3 regions of the Paenibacillus sp. FSL M7-0420 genome follow, and region 2 is predicted to be linked to each of the others. Evidence: predicted binding sites of a transcription regulator. Region 2 holds the regulator's gene; each other region holds the start of a gene.
What was found. Region 2 encodes Rex, which represses fermentation and respiration genes when NADH is low (regulators of the CRP and FNR family bind a similar motif). Its sites were predicted from a motif close to TTGTGAAATATTTCACAA; they were not measured.
Positions count from the first base shown of each region.

Region 1 (3,122 bases), 1.6 Mb from region 2:
AGTTACCGCCGACAATGGCTACCCCGTCTTTGCGTCCGAGGCTGGCGAGTGTGCCGGAATTGACCGGGCTGAAGGACTCCTGCGGTTTATCATTAAGATATGCGAACAGATTGTAGCCAATCAGCTCACCCATCTGCCAGGCGATCTGTGCCGTTGGCGGATAAGGACGGCCATCCGGTGCAAAGACAACAGCGCTGTCTCCGGCTACAAATACATTAGGATGTGAAGTGGACTGCAGGAACTCATTCACCGTGGCCCGGCCACGGTTGACTTCAAGACCGGATTCGCCAACCAGCGGATTGCCCTGTACCCCGCCGGTCCAGACGAAGGTGTTCGCCACAATCTGCTGCCCATCCTTCAAATCAATCATATTGTCGGATACCTTCGTAACCGGAAGACCCGTCAGGAACTGCACCCCGCGCTTCTCCAGGCTGGCTGTAGCGCGCTCAATCAGATGATCCGGCAGGACGGGGAGAATCTTCGGACCCGCTTCAACGAGCAGAAGCTTGATTTCAGCAGGATTCACTCCATATTGCTTCGTCAGCTTAGGCAGAATATCGGAAATTTCGCCTACAAGCTCTACGCCAGTCAGCCCGCCGCCGCCGATCAAAATCGTAGCATCTGCTGCGTTGCGGGTTTTGGAATAGTCACGAATCCGGTCTTCAATATGACGGCGAATCCGCAGCGCATCTGCTGCTGATTTCAGCACCATGCTGTATTCTTCAAGTCCCGGAATACCAAAATATGCGGTGGTGCTGCCCAGACCGACAACGAGAGCATCATAGGTCAGCATGACGCCGTCCGAGAGAATAACCTGCTTGTTCTCCGGGGAGAACGAATTGACCTTGGCGATTTTCAGATCAATATCCTTACCGGCGAACAGCTTCGCCAGCGGCATGGCAACCGCCTGTTCAGACGCACTGCCCGCTGCAAGCCGGTGCAATTCCGTAATAATCTGATGTGTCGGATACTGATTGACCACCGTTATTTTGGCTTCCGCTTTGCTCATATATTTACGAACGGTTAAGGCACTAAGCAGGCCGCCGTAGCCTGCACCTAGAATCACTATATGTTTTGACATGATAATTCCTCCATCATTAAGTATTACGGGCTTATTTGCCCGATTGACGTTCACCGCTGACCTGCAGATAGGCATTCATGAACCGGAGAGCCTTCTGTACCTGCGGGTCCTTGATCATCTTCATCATGCCGAACAGGCTGACTGTTTCGCTGCTTGCTTCCGCGCGGTCTTTCGCTTCAATGACTGTAGCCGCCAGATTCTTGGCAGTGCCCACCACAGGACCCGCCATTTCCTTAATCGCACCGACTGTATCATTCTTAAGTACTTCATCCGTGGCAACCGACTGCACAAAATCTAGTGATTTGGACAATACACTAACCATTTGTGTGATCTGCGGCAGCTGCTCGACCAGTACCATCAGAGATTGCTGAACCTCCGGCTTCAAGAGCTCTTTCAGCACATCCTCTTTGGGAAGAGCTGCTTCTGGTATTTCTTGTTCAGGAAGATTTTGGGTAACGGTTTGTGACATATCGAAGTCTCCTTTTACAAATCGTATTCTTACTTAATGACATCCAGGTGAAACTATGTGACTATTATAACACTCTATTTGTTATTATTGTCACAATCTTTTTGCCTTTGCAACCTATTTTTGTGATTATTATCACTTCCTCATCGGTTTTGTTGAAGTCAGCCGTTTAATCAGGTTAAATTTACAAATTATTATGTTTTTAATCATTGACGTATACAGATGGTCGTGATATCTTAAGCGAGTAACTAAATGTAAGTTTATTAATTAATATCAGCAATTGATTATTACTAAGCAGCATACATATTAGATGGAGGTAAAGACTTATGAGTACTTTTTCCGAATTGGTGCAGGCCCGCAGATCGGCTAATAATTTCGTGGAAGGTGTTACCATCCCGCAGAGTGAGCTCGAAGAGATGTTCTCCCTCGCCCGTCTGGCTCCCTCGGCTTATAATCTTCAGCACACCCACTACAAGGTGATCAGCGATGACAGCGTGAAGGAAGCCATCCGCAAGGACGCGTATGGCCAATACAAGATCCACACTGCTTCTGCTGTTATTGTGGTGCTGGGTGACAAGAATGCCTACCTGCAGGCTCCAGAAATCTATAGCGGGCTTAAGCTGCTGGGAGCGATGAGCGAGGATGCATACGAGCAAACCATTCAATCCATCAACGATGCTTATACCGGGAACGATGCATTCCAGCGGGATGAAGCCATCCGCAACGCTTCTCTGTCGGCGATGCAGTTCATGCTGATTGCCAAGGATAAGGGCTGGGATACCTGCCCGATGATCGGCTTCGATCCGGAGGCTGTGAAGGCTACTCTCGGTCTCGGCGACCATATGGTTCCGGTAATGCTGATTACGATCGGCAAGGATAACCAGCACAAGATCAGACCGCGCGGCTACCGCAAGCCGGTTAATGAATTTGTTGAATTTATCTAATATGGAGTAAGGATGTACGTGTTCACTTGGGTGGACGCTCCGCGAACGGACCGTTGTTCCAATCGCTGTGCTCTCCAGATTTTTTTCATTCCCTATACGGTGAAAATCCGGAGACCAAGGCGACCGCTGCCGCTTTTCCACAATCAGTCCGTTCTCTCCACTGTTTAAGCGGGAAGCATATAAATTTCAATATTTAAAAAAGGGTCTTCCGGCTAATACACCGAAAGACCCTTCTTCATATCATTCTGCCGTATTCTTCCTCCCAAGCTCACCGGGCATACTGCAAAATCGCCACAGCCGCACGCTCCTGCCGCTCCACATCTGTGCTGTGCAGGGCCGCCTTCAGAACAGCCAGCGCGTGCGCTACTGTAGCTTCATCCACCTGAACGGAACAGGCCCCGGCGTTACTCCCGCCATCCCCTGCCTGATTCCCAAGCCACAGATCCATTCGGGCTGCGGGCAGCACTCCTGAATAGGCAGTTATTCTGCTCTCAGAAGCAAGCAGCTCTGTTACAGCCGGATTAACCGCTGCGAGGGGCAGACTCTTCAGCCAGGTGACACCGCGCCGGTGGGCTGTACTATCCTCTGGGCCGCTGTGCCGGGTATCATAGAAGTAATCGCCAAGATCCCC
Region 1 is NZ_JBBOCJ010000001.1:2,849,528-2,852,649, reverse strand. Features, by position in the region: gene MKX51_RS11895 (NAD(P)/FAD-dependent oxidoreductase) at 1-1,081, opposite strand, end outside; gene MKX51_RS11890 (DUF1641 domain-containing protein) at 1,113-1,550, opposite strand; gene MKX51_RS11885 (nitroreductase family protein) at 1,874-2,491, shown strand; gene MKX51_RS11880 (hypothetical protein) at 2,760-3,122, opposite strand, start outside.
Region 1: a site for Rex is predicted at 1,629-1,646, ahead of MKX51_RS11890 (DUF1641 domain-containing protein). Genes of this name have one in related genera too.

Region 2 (3,122 bases):
AGTTCCTCTGCATACAGGTCGTTGTCGCCTCCGGCAGGCTTGCCCTCCAAGGTGAAACGGACCCACACCATCAGATCGGTCCCTGCTTCATTTTTACCGGTCAGCACCCAGTAGATCTCATTCTCATTCCAGACAGATTTCTGGGCCTTGGTAACCTCTGTTAGTCCGGCACGCGCCCGGGCCAGCTCCTTGGCCTCACTCCGCTCGTTCCACTGGTCCTTCATAATGTAGGCATAGAACTGGCTTAGTCCGAACAGAAGGAGCAGCACCACGGTAATCCCCAGCCAGATCCATCTTCTCCTCTTCTTCTTCACCACGCTGCTTCCTTTCCCGTTCCCCTGAATTACCGTTTAAGCAGGCTCTCGAACGTCTCCTGTGCTTTGCGGCGGATGGCTTCCTCATCAAGTGTCAGGCATTGTCCATGCTTCACAACCTGCTGGCCGTTCACCCATACATGCTCCACATCCTTGGCACTTGCCGAATATACGGCATGGGAGAGCAGATCGGTATGCGGCAGCAGATGCGGCTGGTCAATATCAAGTGCGATGAAGTCGGCCTTCATTCCTGCGGCAAGCCGGCCTACCCCGCTTAGGAAAATAGACTGCGCCCCATACTCCGTAGCCATCAGAAGCGCCTCAGGAGCCGGTACCGCTGTGGGATCACCACTTACGCCCTTGTGAATCAGAGCCGCCAGCCTCATCTCTTCGAACATATCCAGATTGTTGTTGCTTGCCGCGCCGTCTGTACCCAGGGAGACCTTAATCCCGGCTCTCAGCAGTTCAGGAACACGCGCAACCCCGCTGGCCAGCTTCAGGTTACTGCCGGGGTTATGCGACACGCCAACGTTATGGCGGGCCAGAATCCCGATCTCTTCATCGTTCAGATGAACCCCGTGGGCAATGAGCGAAGGACGGGTGAACATCCCGAGCTTCTCCAGATGTGCGACCGGACGCAGGCCGTAGTCGGCCACATTCTGCTCCACTTCATGGCGCGTCTCGGACATATGGGTGTGCATTGGCAAGTCCAGATCATGGGCAGCCTGCACAAACTTCATGAAAAACTCTGGAGGACAGGTGTACGGTGCGTGCGGTGAGAGCATGGTCGTAATTCTGCCGTCAGCCTTGCCGTGCCAGTTACGGGCAAAAGCAATCGCCTCAGCGAGCTTGGATTGCTGTACCTCTTCCGGGCACAGCCCAATTACGCCGCGCATCAACACAGCACGAATACCGGACTGCTCGGTCACTTCCGCTACCCTGTCCATATGATCATACATATCGAGGAAGGTGGTTGTCCCGCCCTTCAGCATCTCCAGCACGGACAACGAGGTTCCCCAATATACATCATCACCAGTGAATTTCTCTTCCATCGGCCACATCTTCTCCTGCAGCCAAGACTGAAGCACCATATCGTCGCCGTATCCGCGCAGCAGTGACATTGCAGTATGACCATGGGTATTGACCAGACCAGGCATGAACAGCAGACGGCTGCCGTCTACGACCTGTGCGCCATCCTCCACTGCCGGCTCAGCTTCACCTATGTAAGTAATCAAATCATTCTCCAGGGTCATGTACCCGCTCAGAACCGGCTTGTCACTGCCCGGAACCAGGAAGTGCCCATTCTTGATTATCGTGATCTTACTGCTCATCTTCAGCCTCATCCTTTCCATCATGCAGATAATAGGCCAAGCTCTGCAGATCGGTGGTGAAATCTGCGGCATGAATCCGGATATTGGCAGGCGTCTTGAGAATAACCGGTGCAAAGTTCAGAATCGCCTCGATACCGGAATCGACAAGAATATCAGCTACGTTCTGGGCTTCGCTGTCGGGCACGGTAATAATCCCGATCCGGATGCCCTGCGAGCGGATTGTACTGCTTAGCTCCTCCATCGGCTGCACAACCAGCGAGTTGATCTGCTGGCCTACCTTCGGCGGATAGGCATCGAAGATGGCAGTAATCTTCATCGTATCCTTTAAGTAAGCGTTGTAGTTAGACAAGGCATGACCGAGATTACCGGCTCCAACCAGTGCAACATTAATTTGCTGGTCAAGCTTCAGGATATGGCGGATCTTCTCAATCAGATAAGATACATCATAGCCGATGCCTTTTCTGCCAAAATCACCGAAATAAGCCAAATCCTTACGGATCTGGGCGGGATTCAGATCAAGCTTCTGGCCCAGCTCCTGGGAAGAGACTGTGGAGATTTCACGTTTTTGGAGATCGTTCAGGAAACGCAGGTACACTGGGAGCCTGCGCACGACGGCCTCCGATATTTTATCCGATTTCATGTATTCTCCTCCTTCAAGTTGATGTAACATCACAAATTCGCTTCATGTAATGCCGATTATAGCAACCGTGCCCCGCCGCCTGCCGGAGTGGCAGGGCAGGCGGGAACGGATCTTCAGGTTAATCATGACTTATTAATAATAGCAATAGCAGATGAATTAGGAAACCCCGCCGTCATCCAGCCATTCGGCAATTCTCGGGACCATCTGCTCGGTGAGCATATGCTCCATCTTGGGACCGGGGAGCGAGTACAGGAAGTACTTTCCGTAATGCGATTCGATGACTCTGGTATCGTACACAATTACGATGCCCCGGTCCTGCGCCGTGCGGACCAGCCGCCCGAAGCCCTGCTTGAAGCGGATGACGGCCTGCGGCACGGACAGCTTCATGAACGGATTCTTCTTCTGTGCCTGAAGCAGCTCCGACTTCGCTTCTGCCAGCGGGTGATTCGGCGGCTGGAACGGCAGTCTGACAATCGCCAGGCAGGTCAATGCTTCTCCCGGGATATCCACCCCTTCCCAGAAGCTGCTGGTACCCAGCAAGACCGAAGCCGGGCTATCCTGGAAGCGGCGGATCAGCTTGCTCCGGCTGCCGCCTTCCACGCCTTGTCCCAGCACCGCGATATCCTGTGAGGCAAGTGCCTCCTTCAGCGGTTCATACACCTGGCGCAGCATCTTGTAGGAGGTGAACAGCACCAGCATCCGCCCCCGTGTTGTTACAGCTGTCTCGGCAAGGGAGTGCACGAGGGTGTCCACAAAGCGGGCATCCCCTATACTTCCCTTGACGCTCGGGAAGTCCCGGGGAATGACCAGGAGCGCCTGCTCACGATACTTGAATGG
Region 2 is NZ_JBBOCJ010000001.1:4,440,075-4,443,196, forward strand. Features, by position in the region: gene MKX51_RS19000 (cell wall elongation regulator TseB-like domain-containing protein) at 1-314, opposite strand, end outside; gene MKX51_RS19005 (amidohydrolase) at 344-1,645, opposite strand; gene MKX51_RS19010 (redox-sensing transcriptional repressor Rex) at 1,635-2,285, opposite strand; gene dinG (ATP-dependent DNA helicase DinG) at 2,442-3,122, opposite strand, start outside.

Region 3 (3,122 bases), 250 kb from region 2:
GCTATCGTTGGCCAATCCGCTGTGAAGATCGCTGAAATGTGCGGCATTCAGGTTCCTGCCGGAACGAAGATCCTGGTAGCTGAGCTTGAAGGTGTAGGTACTAAATATCCATTGTCCGCTGAGAAGCTGAGCCCGGTTCTGGCTTGCTACAAAGTGAAGAATGCTGACCAGGGTATCGAACGCGCAGCTCAAATCGTTGAATTTGGCGGCATGGGCCACAGCTCGGCTATCCATTCCAACAACGAAGAAGTAATCATGAAGTTCTCCAACCGTCTGCAGACCGGACGTATTCTCGTCAACTCGCCATCCACACACGGCGCAATCGGCGATATTTACAACACTAATATCCCTTCATTGACACTGGGCTGCGGATCTTACGGACGCAACTCGGTATCGCAGAACGTGACTGCCATCAATCTGATCAACGTGAAAAGGGTGAACCGTCGTACCGTGAATATGCAATGGTTTAAAGTACCTGACAAGATTTACTTCGAAAAGGGAGCCACTCAGTATCTGGCCAAAATGCCTGACATTACACGTGTAGCCATTATCACTGACCCTATGATGGTGAAACTGGGATATGTTGAAAGAGTTGAGCACTATCTGCGTCAACGTCAGACTCCTGTAGCCATTGAAGTGTTCTCGGAAGTTGAACCGGATCCATCGACAACTACTGTAGAAAAAGGCGCGGCAATGATGAACAGATTCCAGCCGGACTGCATTATCGCACTCGGCGGCGGTTCCCCAATGGATGCTGCCAAGGGCATGTGGCTGTTCTACGAACATCCGGATGCTGACTTCAACGGTCTGAAGCAGAAGTTCATGGATATCCGCAAACGGGTATACAAATTCCCTAAGCTCGGCAACAAAGCGAAATTCGTTGCGATTCCTACAACTTCCGGTACAGGTTCCGAAGTAACCTCGTTCGCAGTTATCACAGATAAGACTACGGGTAATAATACTAAGTATCCGCTGGCCGACTATGAGCTGACTCCAGACGTAGCTATTATCGATCCTGAGTTTGTATACAGCTTGCCAAGAACTGCAGTTGCCGATACAGGCATGGACGTATTGACACATGCAATCGAAGCTTATGTATCCGTAATGGCCAGTGACTATACCGATGGTCTGGCAATCAAAGCCATTCAGCTGGTATTCCAGTGGCTGGAGAAATCCGCACTGCAAGGCGACAAGCTGGCCCGTGAGAAAATGCACAACGCTTCGACACTTGCCGGTATGGCCTTTGCTAATGCATTCCTGGGGATTAACCACAGCTTGGCGCACAAATGGGGCGGACAGTATCACACCGCACATGGCCGCACTAATGCGATCCTGATGCCGCATGTTATTCGCTACAATGCCAAGAAGCCTACGAAGTTCGCTTCGTTCCCTAAATATTCGCACTTTGTAGCTGACGAACGGTATGCTGAAATCGCCCGTATTCTGGGATTGCCAGCACGCACTACCGAAGAAGGCGTAACGAGCCTGATCAATGCGATCCGCGACATGAACAAAAAACTCGGCATCGAAGAATCCTTCTCGGCGCTTGGTTTCGATCCTAAGGACTTCGAATCCCGTGTAGACTATCTGGCTGACCGTGCATTTGAAGACCAATGTACAACTGCCAACCCTAAAATGCCGCTGGTATCCGAGCTTGCTGATGTATACCGCAACGCATTCTACGGCAAATTCGATAACTAATTAACGGTTGCCTGGCAAAGAATAAGGTTAAAGGTTAATATGGGACTGGATGGAAGTGACAAATATCACCGAAAGAGTGATATTTGTCACAGTCCTTTTTCAGAAAATAAACTAAAATGTTTATATAGACAACGATCCCTGATATAAAGATGTGATTGTGAATTTTATAACAACTGTCAGCTACGGGATCACGAGACACGGGATTAACCTTCAAGCCCGCGATCTCTACAAATATACTAAATATAAATGGAGGGATTTAGCATGTCGGTGATTGAAAAAGAAGTACAAGAGGTTAAGTCTGGCTGGAGAAATTTCACAAAGGGTACATGGTCCAAGAAAGTTGACGTTAATAACTTTATTGCCAAGAACATCAAGCCTTATGAAGGAACTGAAGATTTCCTTGTAGGTCCTACCAGCAACACAACTGAACTGTGGAAGATTATCTCCCAGCTGAGTAAGGAAGAAAGAGAAAGAGGCGGCGTATGGGACGTTTCCCTCGATACTGTCTCCACTATCACTTCCCATGCTCCTGGTTACATTGACAAGGACAAGGAACAGATTGTCGGCGTTCAGACTGATGCGCCTTTCAGACGTTCCATCCAACCGTTCGGCGGTATCAAGATGATGATCGATGCTACTAAGGCTTACGGCTTCGAGCTTCCGCAGAATATCGTTGACATGTTCACGAACATCCGCAAAACGCATAACCAGGGCGTATTTGATGCATATACACCAGATATGAGAGCTGTGCGTAAATCCGGCGTAATCACAGGCCTTCCTGATGCTTATGGCCGCGGACGTATCATCGGCGACTATCGCCGTATTGCTCTGTATGGTATTGATTTCCTGATTAAAGACAAGAAGCAGCAACTGGCTGAGCTTGAAGTAGACTCCATGACAGAAGATGTTATCCGTCTGCGTGAAGAGCTGTCCGAGCAAATGCGTGCTCTGGGCGAACTGAAACAAATGGCCGCAGCTCATGGCATGGATATTTCCAAGCCGGCAATGAACTTCAAAGAAGCTACACAATGGGTATACTTCGGATATCTGGCAGCTGTTAAAGAACAGAATGGTGCGGCAATGTCTCTGGGACGCGTATCTTCCTTCCTTGATATCTATGTTCAACGTGACGTTGAAGAAGGTACTCTGACTGAAGAGCAAGCTCAAGAAATCGTTGACCATTTCGTAATGAAGCTGCGTATCGTGAAGTTCCTGCGTACGCCTGACTATAACGACCTGTTCTCCGGTGACCCTACTTGGGTAACAGAATCCATCGGTGGTATGGCTGAAGACGGCACAACCCGCGTAACCAAGAACAGCTTCCGCTTCCTGCATACCCTGTACAATCTGGGACCGGCTCCAGAACCGAACCTGACTGTACTGTGGTCCGAGAAGCTGCCTGAAGGCTTCAAGAAATATTG
Region 3 is NZ_JBBOCJ010000001.1:4,687,251-4,690,372, reverse strand. Features, by position in the region: gene adhE (bifunctional acetaldehyde-CoA/alcohol dehydrogenase) at 1-1,701, shown strand, start outside; gene pflB (formate C-acetyltransferase) at 1,963-3,122, shown strand, end outside.
Region 3: a site for Rex is predicted at 1,857-1,874, ahead of pflB (formate C-acetyltransferase). Genes of this name have one in related genera too.